2 linked regions of the Nonomuraea sp. NBC_00507 genome follow. The protein of the gene in region 2 interacts with the protein of the main gene of each other region in a pairwise test. Links are inferred from orthologs where the notes say so. Each region holds a gene or a part of one and is shown on either strand. Other genes may lie near its edges.

What was found. Proteins that work in one complex are often made in the same cells at the same time.
Region 1: the proteins of OHA25_RS23885 (region 2) and OHA25_RS57140 interact in binary tests that used the Escherichia coli proteins (3 or more experiments, as listed by UniProt). The link is inferred for Nonomuraea sp. NBC_00507 from one-to-one orthologs.

What each region holds. Positions count from the first base shown.
Region 1 is NZ_CP107853.1:12,094,098-12,101,563, forward strand. The notes cover bases 2,290-5,580. They hold OHA25_RS57140 (LuxR C-terminal-related transcriptional regulator), read right to left. Parts: upstream 5,208-5,580; coding sequence 2,490-5,207; downstream 2,290-2,489. Other genes in these bases: OHA25_RS57135 (hypothetical protein), read right to left, coding at 2,290-2,367; OHA25_RS57145 (DUF418 domain-containing protein), read left to right, coding at 5,379-5,580. Also shown: OHA25_RS57120 (hypothetical protein), read right to left, coding at 57-638; OHA25_RS57125 (hypothetical protein), read right to left, coding at 708-944; OHA25_RS57130 (DUF2306 domain-containing protein), read right to left, coding at 941-1,576; more of OHA25_RS57135, read right to left, coding at 1,678-2,289; more of OHA25_RS57145, read left to right, coding at 5,581-6,524; OHA25_RS57150 (cyclase family protein), read left to right, coding at 6,782-7,466. UniProt on the Escherichia coli protein: Positively regulates the transcription of the maltose regulon whose gene products are responsible for uptake and catabolism of malto-oligosaccharides.
Region 2 is NZ_CP107853.1:4,833,019-4,840,192, reverse strand. The notes cover bases 2,089-5,087. They hold OHA25_RS23885 (MalY/PatB family protein), read right to left. Parts: upstream 4,205-5,087; coding sequence 2,972-4,204; downstream 2,089-2,971. Other genes in these bases: OHA25_RS23880 (ABC transporter substrate-binding protein), read right to left, coding at 4,299-5,087; OHA25_RS23890 (gamma-glutamyltransferase family protein), read left to right, coding at 2,089-2,932. Outside these bases: OHA25_RS23900 (amino acid ABC transporter permease), read left to right, coding at 1-634; OHA25_RS23895 (amino acid ABC transporter ATP-binding protein), read left to right, coding at 631-1,395; more of OHA25_RS23890, read left to right, coding at 1,403-2,088; more of OHA25_RS23880, read right to left, coding at 5,088-5,633; OHA25_RS23875 (ABC transporter ATP-binding protein), read right to left, coding at 5,755-6,639; OHA25_RS23870 (ABC transporter ATP-binding protein), read right to left, coding at 6,636-7,174. UniProt on the Escherichia coli protein: Acts as a beta-cystathionase and as a repressor of the maltose regulon.

The sequences.
Region 1 (7,466 bases), 7.3 Mb from region 2 along the record:
AATACACATCAGTGGTTCGCCCCGACCAGCGGTTCGTCGGCGACCGCGTGGTGTGCCTACGTGACGATGCGGCTGGAGCGGTCGAACAGCCAGATCGCGAGCCAGCCGATTCCCACGGCCATGGTAACGAGTCCGAAGTCCAGCGCCGCCTCGGGCACGAAGGCTCGCAGCGACACGGGTACGGCGCCGACGGCGTACAGGACCAGCGGTGTGGTGGGGACCTCGCGGGACCGGAGCATGGCCGCGACGAAGGCAAGGGTTCCCAAGAGGAACAGGATGGATGCCGCGGTCAGCGCGATGCCGAGCGTGCCGTCGCGGAGCGCACCAATCGTATGGTCCGGGAGGTCGTTGAAGACGAAATTGATGACGAACTCCACGCCGACCAGCGCGGACAGGGCGAATGCGTTCAGCAGGAAGGCGACCAGGCCGAAGGTGCCGGCGCGGCGACCGAAGGCGAGGTAGAGGGCGGTGACAAGGGCCAGCGCCAGGATCTGGGCGAGCGGGGCGACCAGTTGGGTGAAGGCAGAGGTCGGGATGACCTCTGCGCGCTTGGCGGCATTGATGAGCAGGACGACGGCGCTTCCGCAGCCAGCGGCTGCGGCGATGCGATAGAGCGTCGCAGGGACGGGATGGGACATGGCTTTCTCCAACGGTTTCGATGGTTGACGGCTCCCGGCCGGTGGCCAAGGGGCTGGTGGAACGAGGAGTCAGGGTGCGTCGATGACCTCTACCGAGATCAACGTGGCGCCAAGGTCGCGTACCTTGGCGAGCAGGCCGTGGAGTGCCGCTTGGTCGGGCACGAGACCGCGCAGGGTGGTCGACCCGTCGTTCTCGTGGGTGAGGGTCAGATCGTCGAACCATGCGGTCCAGTGGTCGTCGAGGTGACCGTCGATCCGGAGCTCGTAGCGGGCGGGCGCCTGTCCTCTGCTGCCCTGGTCGCTCATCGGGACTTCACGACCGGATCTGCGGACCGGCGGGCCGGCTGCCAACGGATGAACCACTCGGCGACGGCAAGGTTGATCGTCCAGCCCGCGCCCTGCAGAAGGGCCTCGCTGAGGTCGCTCTCCCCGAGGATCGTCTCCCCGATGCCGAGGGTGAACACCTGGGTGCCGGCGCCCAGGGCGAGGGCGTAGGCGCGGGTCATCCACACGCGGTGCCGGGCGACGTCGCGCCGCTTGATGGCGAGGACGCCGAGGACGAGGATCGCGGCCATGCCCGATCCGGCCAGCAGCCGGAACGCGAACAGCAGGTCACCGCCTTCAGCGCGGGGATAGAACAGCGTCAACCACAGCGCGGACAGCGCAACGACCATGCCGGCGAGGACGAGGAGGCGTCCGGAGGCCCGATGCCAACCGGCTCTGCGGCGGCGGAGCCCGGCGCCGAACTGGAAGGCGCCGAGGACGGCGTACACGATGACGCTGACGATGTGCGCGACCAGCGGCACGGGTGAGGGGTCGTTGACGCGGGAAGGCAGCAGATGCGGGCCGCCCGACAGTTCGATGAGTCGGGCCGAGCCGGCCAGAACCGGGGCCAGGCTGAGCGCGACCAGCGCGGCGGGTACCCGCCAGGTCGACACGCGGCGCCGGACCGGCCGCCAAGACTGGGCCGGAGCTGCCTTCTTGCCAGAGGTTGGACCATGCTCGGGTCGGTTTACCGCGAAGGACCCGGTTCGGGACGTCACTCGACACCGGCCGCGTCGAGCCGCGCTCTGGGGTCGCTTTGCACGGACTCATGGGAGGTGCCACGCTGTTCGCGCCAGAGCGAGTACCCGAGGCCGGCCAGGGCCAGTCCGACAGGGAATGCGAGCAGCCGGTCGAGTGCGTGCGGGAGAAGAGGCACCAGGAGTGTGGCCACAGCTCCGACCGCGAGCAGCAGGGCAGCCCACCGCGCGAGGATGCGGGCCCGGAAGAGCGCGACACCGAACAGCAGACCGCCGAGCAGGTAGCCGACCGCCGACACCAGATTGGCCACCGGCAGGGGCCCCACGGCGCCGGTGACGGCAGCACCGGTGAAGGTCGCGAGGAAGTCACCGACATACTGGGGCGCCTGATCCGCGAGCGGCGGCAGGACGAACACCTCGACGAAGGTGACCGCAATCGTGAGCATGAAACAGGCTCCGAACAGCAGGAACCCGACCAGGCCCAGCACGCCGGTCTCCGTCACCTGGCGGAGGTACAGCCCGGTGAGCCCGACCAGCAGCAGGACGGACATCGCCATGGTCAGGATCGCGGTAACGGTCCAGGCGGTCGTTGTGACCGTTGCGACGTCCTCGTGGGGATGGATCAGCTGGATGAGGATGAACAGCAACCCTCCCACCACGGCCGCCAGGCCGGCCGCACAGGTGAGTCTGGTGGTGGTAACGGACATGACGCTTCCCTCGCTTCGAGTCGCCGTGGCCAGGTGCCGCGGATGACTCGGAATCTAGGAAGCAAGGTGGTGACCGGGCATCCCCACACGATGTGATTGACGTGGTGAGAGCGGCGGCAGGGCTAGAGCAGGCCACGCTCCCGGGCGCGGCTCACAGCCGCCGGGCGGCTGTTGACGTCGAGCTTGGTGAAGATGTGCTTGGTGTGGCTGCGAAAGGTGTTGAGCGAGATGAAGAGCTCGCGGGCGATCTCCGGCCCGCTGAGGGTGCTGTTGAGCAGTCTGAGCACCTGCAGCTCGCGCTCGCTCAACCCCACTGCCGACGGTGGTGTCACCTGGTCCGAGGCGTCTTCGCTCGGAGTGCGGGCACGGAGCATGCGACGAGCATGGTCGCCGAGTCGGCCACGTTCGTCGGCGGCGTGCAGCAGCGAGACCATGGGCTCACCCTCATCGAGGAGGAGCCGGCCGTAGCCTCCCGGTTCGGGTGTCTGGCCCAGGGCTCGTTCCAGCGCGTCGAGCGCGCGGGCCAGGTCGCCCTGGGCCTGGTGTGCGAGCGCTTGCAGCATGGCGATCTCGAGGAGACTCCCTGGTCGTGCGGCCTGTGTCGCGGCCTCATGCAGCAGGCCCAACAAGCCGACCGCCTCACGGATGGTGCCGGCGTCCGGGTGGCTGCGGTGCTGCGCGATCAGCAACCGCACCACAGTGAGGTGGTCGAACTCGCGGAGATAGCTGAGGTCATCCATGGCGGGCAGGCCGCGTTCGCGGGCCCAGTCGGCGGCCTCCGAGAGCTTGCCCTGGATGATCCGGATGCGCGCCCTCATCGCCGCGATCGGCCGTACGTCGGGGAAGAACCCGCGCACGTAGAGCCGCTCAGCCTGGTCCAGCAGGGAGATGGCTCCGTCTGGGTCGCCGTCCGCTTCCCGGATCCGCGCCATCGCCAGGAACCACCGGTGCCGGTTCTCCGTCATCTCGGCCCGCTCCCCGAGCGCCTTGGCGGTCTCGAGGTGTTGGGTCGCGCCTGCGAGGTTGCCCAGCTCGCGGTCGAGCTCGCTCAGACCGACATGTAGGTCCGCGGTCGGGAGCGGCAGGGCTGTGCCGTGGGTATCGCCGTGGGCAGTGGCCTCTCGCAACGCAGCCTCGTAAAGCCCGCGTGCCCGTTCAGGTCGTCCAGCCGCGAGCCACATGTCCGCCAGGACGATCGTGCCGCTCAACGCGTCGGCAAGATTCCCGGCTGCGCGCAGGCTCCGCACAGCCTCGGAGAACGTCCGCAGACCTGGCTCGATCTCGCCGTTCGCCCAAGCTGCGAGCCCGAGGAACCCCGCGGCGGCGCCACGGGAGAGGTGGGCGCCCGGCCCGGCCATCTCGAGCGCTCGCTGCGCGTGCTGCGCCGTACCTGCTGCGTCGCCGCGGGCTTGCGCGAGCGAGGCACGGTATATGGCCAGGGTCACCGGGAGGGTGCGGAGCTCCTCGTTGCCGGCGTCCGGGGTGCTGCCGGCGGCGAGTGCCCTTTCGGCGTCGTCCAGGCGGTCTTCGACCGCGTCGAGGTCACCCGAGACCATCAGCCTCCAGCCGTAGAAGACGCTGAGTACGGCGCTGCGCCGGACCACGTCGTCGGGGAGTGCGGCGAGCCAGCCGAGGAGCATCGCGTCCTGCCGGTTGCGGCGCAGCGCGGGCAGGGCCAGCTCCATCAGGTGGGCCGCATGATCGAAGTCCCGGGCAGCCAGGGCGTGCCGGACGGCGTCCTCGGCGAGATCATGGCGCTCGTACCAGTCGCTCGCGCGCCTGTGCAGCACCGGGATCAGTTCGGGTTCCTCGCTGCGCAGGCGCGCGCGGAGCATGTCGGCGAACAGGTGGTGGTAGCGGGACCACTCCCGTTGGTCGTCCAGGGCGACGACGAAGAGGTTGCCGCCATCGAGGTTCTCCAGCATCGCGGCACTGTCGGTCCGTACGGTGACGGCGTCGCACAGCGGCGCGGCGAGGCGGTCGAGGACGGCGGTGTGCAGCAAGAACGCGCGGACGTGCGAGGGCTGGTGCCGCAGCACCTCGTCCACGAGGTAGTCCAGGACGAAGCGGTGGCTGCCGGTGAACGCTCCGATGAATCCGGAGACGTCGACATGGCCGCGCAGCGAGAGGGCGACCAGCTGGAGTCCGGCGATCCAACCTTCGGTGCGGGTCTCGAGTGCGTCGACGTCGGAGGTGGAGAGACCGAGGCCCATGACCTGGTTGAGGAAGCTCATCGCCTCGTCCGGTGTGAAGCGCAGGTCAGCGGCGCGCAGCTCGACCAACTCGTCGCGGGTCCGCAGGCGGGACAGTGGTAGCGGCGGATCCGAGCGGCTCGCGATAACAAGGTGCAGCTGCGGGGGCAGGTGGTCGAGCAGGAACGTCATCGCCTCGTGCACCGGCCGGGCGTCGATCACGTGGTAGTCGTCGAGCACGAGCACGATCTGCCCGGCGGTCTGCGCCACGTCGTTGATCAGTGCGGTCAGGGACGCCTCAACCGGGAGCGCGAGCGTGCCGTGAAGGAGGCCGAGCGCCTCGTAGCCGAGGTCCTCCTCCAGTCCCTGCAACGCGGCCACGAGGTGGGTCAGCAGACGTGGAAGGTCGTTGTCGCCGTCGTCCAGCGACAGCCAGGCGACCCGCGCCGCGAGCTGACGTCGCGTGGTGTGCTCGATCCAGTCGGTGACCAACGTCGTCTTGCCGAAGCCGGCGGGCGCCGAGATGAGTGTCAGCCTCCGGCCGGGATCCAGCGCAGCGTCCAGCCGGTCGATCAGCCGCGGCCGAGCGACCAGTTGAGGGCGTCTTGCCGGCGCAAACACCTTGGTGGCCAGCACCGTCGTAGGCATCTCCCGACTATCCCTCAGTTCGGTGCTTCCTGCTGGCAGGCATCAAGGTTGCTCCGCCCGCGCGGGGGGGCAGACACCGCGCTTGCGCCAGAGGAATGTCCTGCTTTGGTCGGCCTCTTTGGAGACCAAGGTTCGATGCGGGGGCGTGCACGTCGTTCGTAGCTTCGGAACATGACGGAACTCCGCACACTGCCCGCAAGCCGTGTCCACGAGGTCGACGTGCTGCGCGGGTTCGCGCTGGCGGGCATCCTCGTCGCGAACATCGGCTTCTTCGCCGACCCCGGCTACGCCATGGCGGGCACCATGCCCATGCCCGAGGGGCCGGTGGCCATGGCCATCACCGCCTTCGTCCTGACGAAGTTCTACATCATCTTCTCGTTCCTGTTCGGCTACTCGTTCACGCTGCAGATGCGCTCGGCGGAGCGGGCAGGGGCGAGCGTGAAGACCAGGACCCTGCGCAGGTGCCTGGGCCTCTTCGTGATCGGCCTGCTCCACGGGATCCTGCTGTGGGTCGGCGACATTCTCACCCTGTACGCCGTGCTGGGCCTGATCCTGCTCTCGCTGCGCAACCTCAGGCCCAAGACCGCCGTCGTCATCGGATCGGCCATCATCGGCGTGCTGACCCTGCTGTGGTCGGCGCTGGCGTGGCTGACCACGCTGGACCCCACCGCGGGGCAGCCGGCGGCGGATCCCGCCGTGGCGGCGAGGGCGCTGGACCTGGCCACCGGCGGGCCGCTTGACTTCCTGTCCCTGCAACTGGAACTCTATCCGCCGCTCGTGACGATGATCTGGCTCTTCCAGGGGCCGACGGCGCTGGCCATGTTCCTGTTCGGGCTGGCGGCGGGCAAGTCCAGGCTGCTGGAGGAACCCGAACGGTGGTCGCGGCTGCTGCCCCGAATTCAGTGGGTGGGATTCGGAGTCGGCATTCCGGGCGGAATCCTGTTCGCCTGGACGTCCGGTGCTTCGGGCCCGGGGGAGGTGGCGGGTGTTTCGGTGAACACCCTCACCTCGATCCTGCTGGCCTCCGCCTACGTGGCGACCCTGCTTCGGGTGATCAGGCGCTTCCCCGCCGCAGGCCGCGCGCTGGCGCCTGCGGGGCGGGTGGCGGCGTCCAACTACGTGGGGCAATCCGTGCTGGCGTGCCTGGTCTTCACCGGGTACGGCCTGGCGCTGGCGGGCAAGCTGTCGCCGATCGCAGTGATGGGCGTGGCCCTCGTGATCTACACGGTTCTGCTGTGGCTTAGCGCGCTCTGGCTGCGGAATCACCGTTACGGGCCCGTGGAGCACGTCCTGCGCCGCATCACCAACTGGACCTAGCACCATATCGCTCTGGCGGATCGGGCGACTTCGATCCCACCGCTCTCGACGACGGTGAGATCCCCGAGGCGGATGGGGATTGACATGGGCCTCGCCGGGGGTTGGATCGAGGTTGCTCGCACCGTCTCTCCGGCCCCGGCGAGGTCATATCAAAGGAAGAGAGGGCGGGATACCCTGCCTGCGGTGCCTCGAACCACGTGACCGGAGGAGTCGATGCTGGGATGACGGCAGGGCGACCGATACCCACACAGGACGACGTGCTCGGCTACTTCGACACGCTGTCGAACTGGGGACGGTGGGGCGACGACGACGAGCTCGGCACTCTGAACCACATCACCGACGACGTCCGGCTGGCGGCGGCGCGGGCCGTGCGCCACGGCAGGAGCGTGTCGTGCGCATGGGAGGTTGCCGTACCGGAAGAGATGGAGCGGTCGACGACGACGTGCCCGTGCGCCGCCGACATGCCGGGTGCCGAGAACATGCCGGTGCCCGGATTCCGCAACGACCGGCGCTGGGGCTTTTCGAACGAGCGGCTCGGCATGATGTTCCACGGCAACACCATCACCCACGTCGACTCGCCGTGCCACATCTTCTGGGACGGCACGATGTACAACGGGCGGTCGCACTCGTTGGTCGACGCCGCAACGGGATCGGCGTGGGCGGCCGTCACGGCGGCGGCGAACGGGATCATCACGCGTGGTGTCCTGCTGGACATTGCGAGCGTCCGCGATGTGCCGTGGTTGGAACCGGGGCAGGGTGTGTTCCCCGATGATCTCGAGGAGGCGGAGCGTCGCCAGGGTGTGCGGGTGCGATCCGGCGATGCGGTACTCCTGCGGACCGGCTATGGCCGCGTCCGGCACGAGGCCGGTGCGGCCGGCGGTTTCACGCAGGCCGGCTGGCACGCGTCCTGCCTGCCGTGGCTGCATGGACGGGAGGTTGCGC
Region 2 (7,174 bases):
ATCCAAGCGCCGCTGGGTCACCGCGGTGGCCGGGTTCTACATCTGGATCCTGCGCGGCACCCCGCTGCTGGTCCAACTGGTTCTGGTCTACAACGGCCTGGCCGCGGCCGAAATCTATTCCTTCTCCGACCTCACCTTGCTCGGCGTGACCGTCACCGGCGTGTTCCAGGCCGCCCTCGTCACGCTGGCGATCAACGAGAGCGCCTACATGGCGGAGATCATCCGTGCGGGGATCGACTCAGTCGGGAAGGGGCAGTCGGAGGCGGCGCTCGCCATCGGCATGACACCGCGCTCCGCGATGAGATGGATCATCCTGCCGCAGGCGCTGCGCTTCATCGTCCCGCCGCTCGGCAACAACTTCAACGCCATGATGAAGACCACCTCGATCTTGAGTGTGATCGGCGTGGACGAGCTGTTCCTCAACACCCAGGCGATCAGTTCCACGACCTTCCGCACGTTCGAAGTGTTCATCGTCGCGGCCCTGTACTACCTGTTGCTCACCACCTTGTGGTCGTTCGTCCAGGCTTGGATCGAGGGCCGGCTGAATGCATCGGCGGGGATATCGCGACCTCCGACGATAGGGCAGCGGCTCTTCGGCGGCGGGCGTGCCGTGGTCCGGGCGGAGGCGCCATGAGCGTGATCGTCCGAGCCGAGCACGTCACTCGCGCGCTCGGTGGCCACGTCGTGCTCGACGACGTCTCTCTCGAGGTGAGTCGCGGCGAAGTGGTCGTCCTCATCGGCCCGTCGGGCGCCGGCAAGACCACGTTCCTCCGTACGGTGAACCATCTGGAGACGATCGACAGCGGCAGCATCACGGTCACCGGTCGCCTCGTCGGCTACCGCCACGGCAAGGACGGCAGGCTCGTGGAGGAATCCGCGGCCGAGGTCGCGAGGCAACGTCGCGACATCGGCTTCGTGTTCCAGCACTTCAACCTGTTCGCGCACATGACGGCCGCGGAAAATGTCTGGCACGGTCCCGTGCGGGTCAGGCGCGTGCAGAAGGCGCAGGCGGTCGAGGACGCGCACCGCCTGCTGGACCGCGTCGGCCTGGCACACAAGGCCGACGCCTACCCGGCCAACCTGTCCGGCGGGCAGCAGCAGCGGGTCGCGATCGCCCGCGCGCTGGCGATGCGGCCGGCGCTGATGCTCTTCGACGAGCCGACGAGCGCACTGGATCCCGAGATGATCGGCGAGGTGCTCGAGGTGATGAAGGAGCTGGCCCGCGAGCACATGACGATGCTGGTGGTGACCCACGAGATGGGCTTCGCCCGCGAGGTGGCCGACCGGGTCGTCGTCATGGACGCCGGAAAGATCGTCGAGGTCGGCCCACCCGCCCAGGTCTTCACCGATCCCGTCCATGAACGTACGCGATCGTTCCTATCCAAGATCATCTGAAAGAGTCATGACCTATCACTGCGCCATCGCCAGCCCGCACGTACTTGCCACCGCCGCAGCCAAGAAGGCGATCGCAGGTGGCGGCAACGCCGTAGACGCCGCGCTCGCGGCCGCCGTGACGCTCACCGTCGTCTATCCGCACAACACCGGACTCGGCGGCGATCTGATCGCTCTGATCAGATCCCCGGACGGCAGGATCTCCTGCGTCAACGCCAGCGGTCCCGCCCCGGCCGGCATCGACGTGGCTGCGCTGATCTCGCGTTACGGCGGCCAGATGCCCGTGTCCGGGCCTGACACGATCACCGTCCCCGGCGCGGTCGCGGGCTATGCCGCGCTGCACGCCTCCGGTGCCGCGCTGACGTGGCCCGACCACTTCGCCGCCGCCATACGCCATGCGGAAGGCACTCCTGTCGTTCCGGGCCTGGCAGCGGCCATAGCCGAGGCCGGAGATCTGATCGCCGCCGACCCTGGGATGCGGACCGTCTTCGGGTCACTACGCGTCGGCGAAACCCTGCGCCAGGAAGAGTTGGCCGCGACGCTCGCGGAGATCGCGGCTCAGGGCCCCGAGGTGTTGTACGGCGGGCCGTTGGGCAAGCGACTGGTCGCCGGCCTGCAGGCGCTGGCGGTCCCCATCGCCCTGGACGACCTGGCCGCCTACGAGGTCGAGCAGCCCGATCCGCTTCACCGCGCCTTCCGGGGTTTCGACGTTTACACCAGCCCGCCCAACACACAGGGCTTCCTGCTGCTGCAGGCGCTGGCCGCGCTGGAGAGGACGGACCCGCACGGAGAGGACGCCGGACTACTGGCCGCGATCTTCCACGGAGGCATCGCCGACAGGACCCGCCATCTGGCCGATCCCCGGTTCGCGCAGATCGACGTGGACACCCTGCTGCTGGGCCCCTCCCACGAAGCGGCCGGGCCGGCCATCACCGGCAGGGCGAGTGGCGACACGGTCGCGGTCGTGACCGCGGACAGCGAAGGGTACGCGGTCTCGCTGATCCAGAGCCTCTTCCACAGCTTCGGCGCGGGGCTGCTCGAACCCTCGACCGGCATGGTGATGCACAATCGCGGGGCGTTCTTCTCCCTCGACGCCGCCTCGCCCAACGTCATCGCGCCGGGCAAGCGTCCGGCACACACGTTGATGCCGGTCATGGTCACCCAGGAAGAACGGCTGGCCTGGTCGATGGGCACGATGGGAGGCAAGGCCCAACCGCAGATCCTCACCCAAGTGCTGCTACGGCTGCTCGACGGGGAACAACCCGCCGACGCGGTCGCCGCACCCCGCTGGGTCGTCGGCGGTATGGAGGCGGGCCAGCCGGAGGACACGATCAGCCTGGAGACGGATCTCTCCCCCAGTACCATCGCAGCTCTGACCGCGACCGGCGCGCCGATCGTCCCGCTGCCGCCGGCATCAGAATGGGTCGGCCACGCACAAGTCGTCGGGGGTGCCACCTCAGCGGGGAGCGATCCTCGCTGCGATGGCGCCTCCGCCCTGGTTTCGCTGATGCCGGAAGATCCCCAGGCCGACATGTCCTGAGGTGACGCGGGACAGGGTCAGTGAGTGCCCCGAGGAGCGCTACCGTGAGAGCGCATGATCGATGCGTTCGAGCGCCTCAGTCAGCACCTTCCGGGGGCAGCCGACGTTCAGTCGGACGCACCCCTCTCCTCCGGGGCCGTAGACCCGGCCGTCGTAGAGATTGACAGCCGCACGGTCGACAAGGAACTGGTGCAGCCCGCCCACACGAGCGTCAAGCTCACGAGCCTCCAGCCAGACCAGAAACGACGCGTCCGGCGGCATCGGCGTGATCTCGGGCAGCCGCTCTTGGACGAACTCGTGCACGAAGGCCACGTTGCCCTTGAGATATTCGGTCAGCCGGTCGAGCCACGGACCACCCGTAGTGTAGGCAGTCTCCAAGGCCAGACGACCGAAGTAGTGCGCGTTGATCATGAACGATGCCCGCATGGCGTTCAGCAGTTCCGAGCGCAGGTATGGATCGGCAACCGAGAGTGTGGCCGTTGGCAGGCCCGCAAGGTTGAAGGTCTTGGTGGGGGCAGTGCAGATGAATGCTCGGCGGGCGGCGTCGCTGCTGATCGAGGCATAGACCACGTGGGGCCGGCCGTTCAGCCGGATGTCGCAGTGGATCTCATCAGAAATCACCAGAAGGTCGTAGCGCGCACAGATGTCGTTCACGGCGAGCAGCTCGTCGGCCGTCCAGCTCCGGCCCGAGGGATTGTGGGGGTTGCAGAGAAGTAGCACCTTCGCGCCGGATGCGGCCAGCTCGGCCAGGTTGTCGAGGTCGAACTCGTAGCGGTTGTCGATGAGCCGGAGCCGGTTCACGAGCAGCCGCCGGTGGTTACCGGTAATGGCCTCGAAGTTCGGCGAGTAGACCGGTGATTGGACGATCACCCCATCTCCAGGGGCGGTGAAGGTGCGCAAGATTGCTGCGACCGAGGACATGATCGCAGGGGCCGGGAGGAGCGTTTCCACCGGTGGTGTCCAGCCGTGCCTGACGGTGAACCAGTTCTGCACGATCTGGAAGTGTTCCGGGTCTCGCAGGGTGTAGCCGTAGATACCGTGGTCCGCAGCGGCGCGCAGCCGGTCGATGACGGTCGTCGGCGCCCGGAAGTCCATGTCGGCCGTCCATAGCGACAGCAGATCCTCGCCCCGGACACGCGGTGAAAATTCGTCCCATTGGTTGGCCCATTTGGCTGACCCGAAAGTGGCGCGGTCGTACACCGTGTCAAAGTCGGGGTCGGCGCCGTACTCTGCGGTGGCGGTAGGACTGGCTTTTGGCGGTCTGGTGGTCATGCGAAAACTGCTCCACTCCACGGGCGACACGGCAGTCTGGGTGGTCGTGGCTGCGGGGCGGATCCGGAGCCACGACCACCGGCTAGGTACGGGCTCAGCCGTTCTGGCCGATGCCGGCTTTGATGAGTTCCGGGACGATCTTCTTGCTCTCGTCGAACGAGATCAGCACGATGGCGTCCGGGTCTTGGGCCTTCACCTTCTCCACCTCGGCCGTGTAGTTGGCTGCGTTCGCGTCGTAAAGGGCATAGGAGACGACTTTGCCGCCGGATTCCTCGTAGAAGGAGCGGACGTTCTTCGCCAATGCCTCTCCGTAGGCGTCCTGCCGGGCGAGGATTGCGATGTTGCGGTGACCGTCCTCGCTGATGGTCTGGGCCATCACCTGCCCCTGCAGGACGTCGGAAGGGGCCGTACGGAAGTACATGCCATGGTCGGGGTAGGTGTCGAATGCGGTCGAGGTGTTTCCGGCCGATATCTGGACGACGCCAGCCCCGGAGATCTTGTCGATGACCGACAGCGACACCGACGAGGAAGCGGCACCGATGATGACGTCGGCACCACCGCGGAGCAGTTTGTCGGTCTCGGATGGCGCAATGTTCGGCGACCCGTCACCGGAGTCGCCCTTCAACTGCTTCACATCCTTGCCCAGCACACCCCCGGCCTTGTTGATTTCGTCAATGGCCAGGTCCACGCCGGCGAACTGCGGGGCGCCGAGGAAGGAGCTGTCCCCTGTGGCAGGGAGCAGGGTGCCGAACGTAAGGGTGCCGTCCCCCTTGGGGATTGGGCCGCTGACCTTCTGGTCGGCTCGGATGTTGGCCTGGTCCGGAGTGGTGCCGTTGACGTAGCCGACATTCTTGTAGTTGTTGTCCTGCCCGAATTGGTAGATGCCGACGGTCGCCGCGGACGGGCTTCCTGTCGAGTTCATCTCGATCGGGCCAGAGGCGCCGTCGTAGTCGATGTCCGTTCCGTCGGCGAGTAGGTCGGCGCACTGCTTGAAGCCGGTGCACTTTGTCCCATCCCTGGTAATGCCGATCTCCTTCTCGGCGATCGCCTTGCCGGAGTCGTTCTTTGCGGCGATCGCAGCCAGGGCTGAGAGGATCGTGGCGTCGTAGGCCTCCGGAGCGTAGGTGAAGTCCTTCACCTTGCTGTTGATCTTGAGGATCCGCTGCCGGAACTCGTCGCCGATCTTGCCGCCGGGCAGGGTGGCGCGCACACCGTTGAGAGTGCCCGGCTCGAAATCACCGGAGTAGTCGGCGGTGTTGCCGTCTACGAAGTAGAGCTGGGTGCCCGCCTTGGCCGGCGGCTGGGTGCCCGCCGTGGCCGGCGGCTCGCTGCCGGCTGCGGTGGGGCTGCTGTTAGAACCGCAAGCGGCGGTTGCCAACGCGGCGAAGGCCAAAACGGCGATACAGGTGATGCGTCTGGGGAGCGGCATGGGGCCTCCAAGTGTGGTGAGGACTGTTGCGCTATTGGTGCGGTGCACGGCTGTGTCGTGGCGGAGGTCAGGAGCGGACGCGATGGGAGGATTCGACCGGCGAACAGGTGCGGTCGTAGTCCTAGTTCCGCTGGCCGGCAGGTGTGCTGTCTGCCTGGGCGGCATTGGACAAGGTGCCGAGATACAGCTCGATCACCCTGGGGTCACGGGCCAGCGCCTGGCCGGACCCGGTGTAGGCGTTGCGTCCTTGGTCGAGGACGTACCCGCGGTCGCAGATCTGGAGGCAGCGGCGCGCGTTCTGCTCGACCATGACGACCGATACACCGGTGCGGTTGATGGCTCGGGTCTGCACGAACACCTCGTCCTGCATCGCCGGGGACAGGCCCGCTGAGGGTTCATCGAGCAACAACACGGAGGGTTCCATCATCAGAGCCCGGCTCATAGCCACCATCTGCCGCTCACCGCCTGACAATTGTCCGGCCCGCTGCTTGCGGCGCCGGCCCAGCGCAGGGAACAGGTCGGTCACGAACGCAAACCGGGGGGCGAACTTCTTGGGGGACTGATAGCACCCCATCCGCAGGTTTTCCTCGATGGTGAGCGAGGGGAAAATGTTGTTGGTTTGCGGTACGAAGCCGATCCCTTGGGATACCAGTGCGTCGGCGCGCTGGTTCGTGATCTCTTCGCCCCGCAGGCGAACCGTCCCGGCGGTGATCTTGACCAGCCCGAAGAGTGCTTTGAGCAGTGTCGACTTGCCGGCGCCATTGGGTCCGATGATGCCGACCAACTCGCCCGGTTGGCAGTACAGATCGGCGCCATTCAAAATGTTGACTCCGGGGAGATACCCGGCGATCAGATTGTCGGCGCGAAGGGCTGCACCCTCGGCCGCCTGCAGATGCCTTGTCTGCGCTGCCTGGTCGCTCCTTGGGGCGTTGGGATCGGTTTCAGCCACGATCTCGCCCTGATCGGTGACCTGAGAGTCCGATGGGCCCTGATGGGCAGAAGTCATCTCGGGACCTCCCGGTCGACCAGCTGCTCGGCGTGGTCGTGCGCGTGCTCGACCTGGATCACGTGTTCGAGCTCGCTGATGTCGGTGTCGTGGCGAGCTCCGAGGTAGGCATCGATGACACGTTCGTCCGACATGATGGATGTGGGGGGTCCCTCGGCGATCACCTTGCCCTGGGACATGACGACCACCCAGTCGGAGATCTCTCGCACCATGTCCATGTCGTGTTCGACGAACAGGACGCTCATTCCCTGATCCCGAAGCGACTTCACATGCCCGAGCAGGGACTGCTTCAGCGCTGGGTTGACGCCGGCCATGGGTTCGTCGAGCATGACCAGCTTCGGTTCGACCATGAGCGCTCGCGCCATCTCGAGCAGCTTTCTCTGGCCGCCTGACAGGGACCCGGCGAAATCTTCCTCCTTGGCGTCGAGTTTGAACCGCTTGAGCAGGTCTCGGGCCCGGTCGGTGATGTCTCGTTCCTGCGCCCGCCACAGGGCGGGGAGCGCGGCGGCCCACAAGCGTTCGCCACGCTGACCTG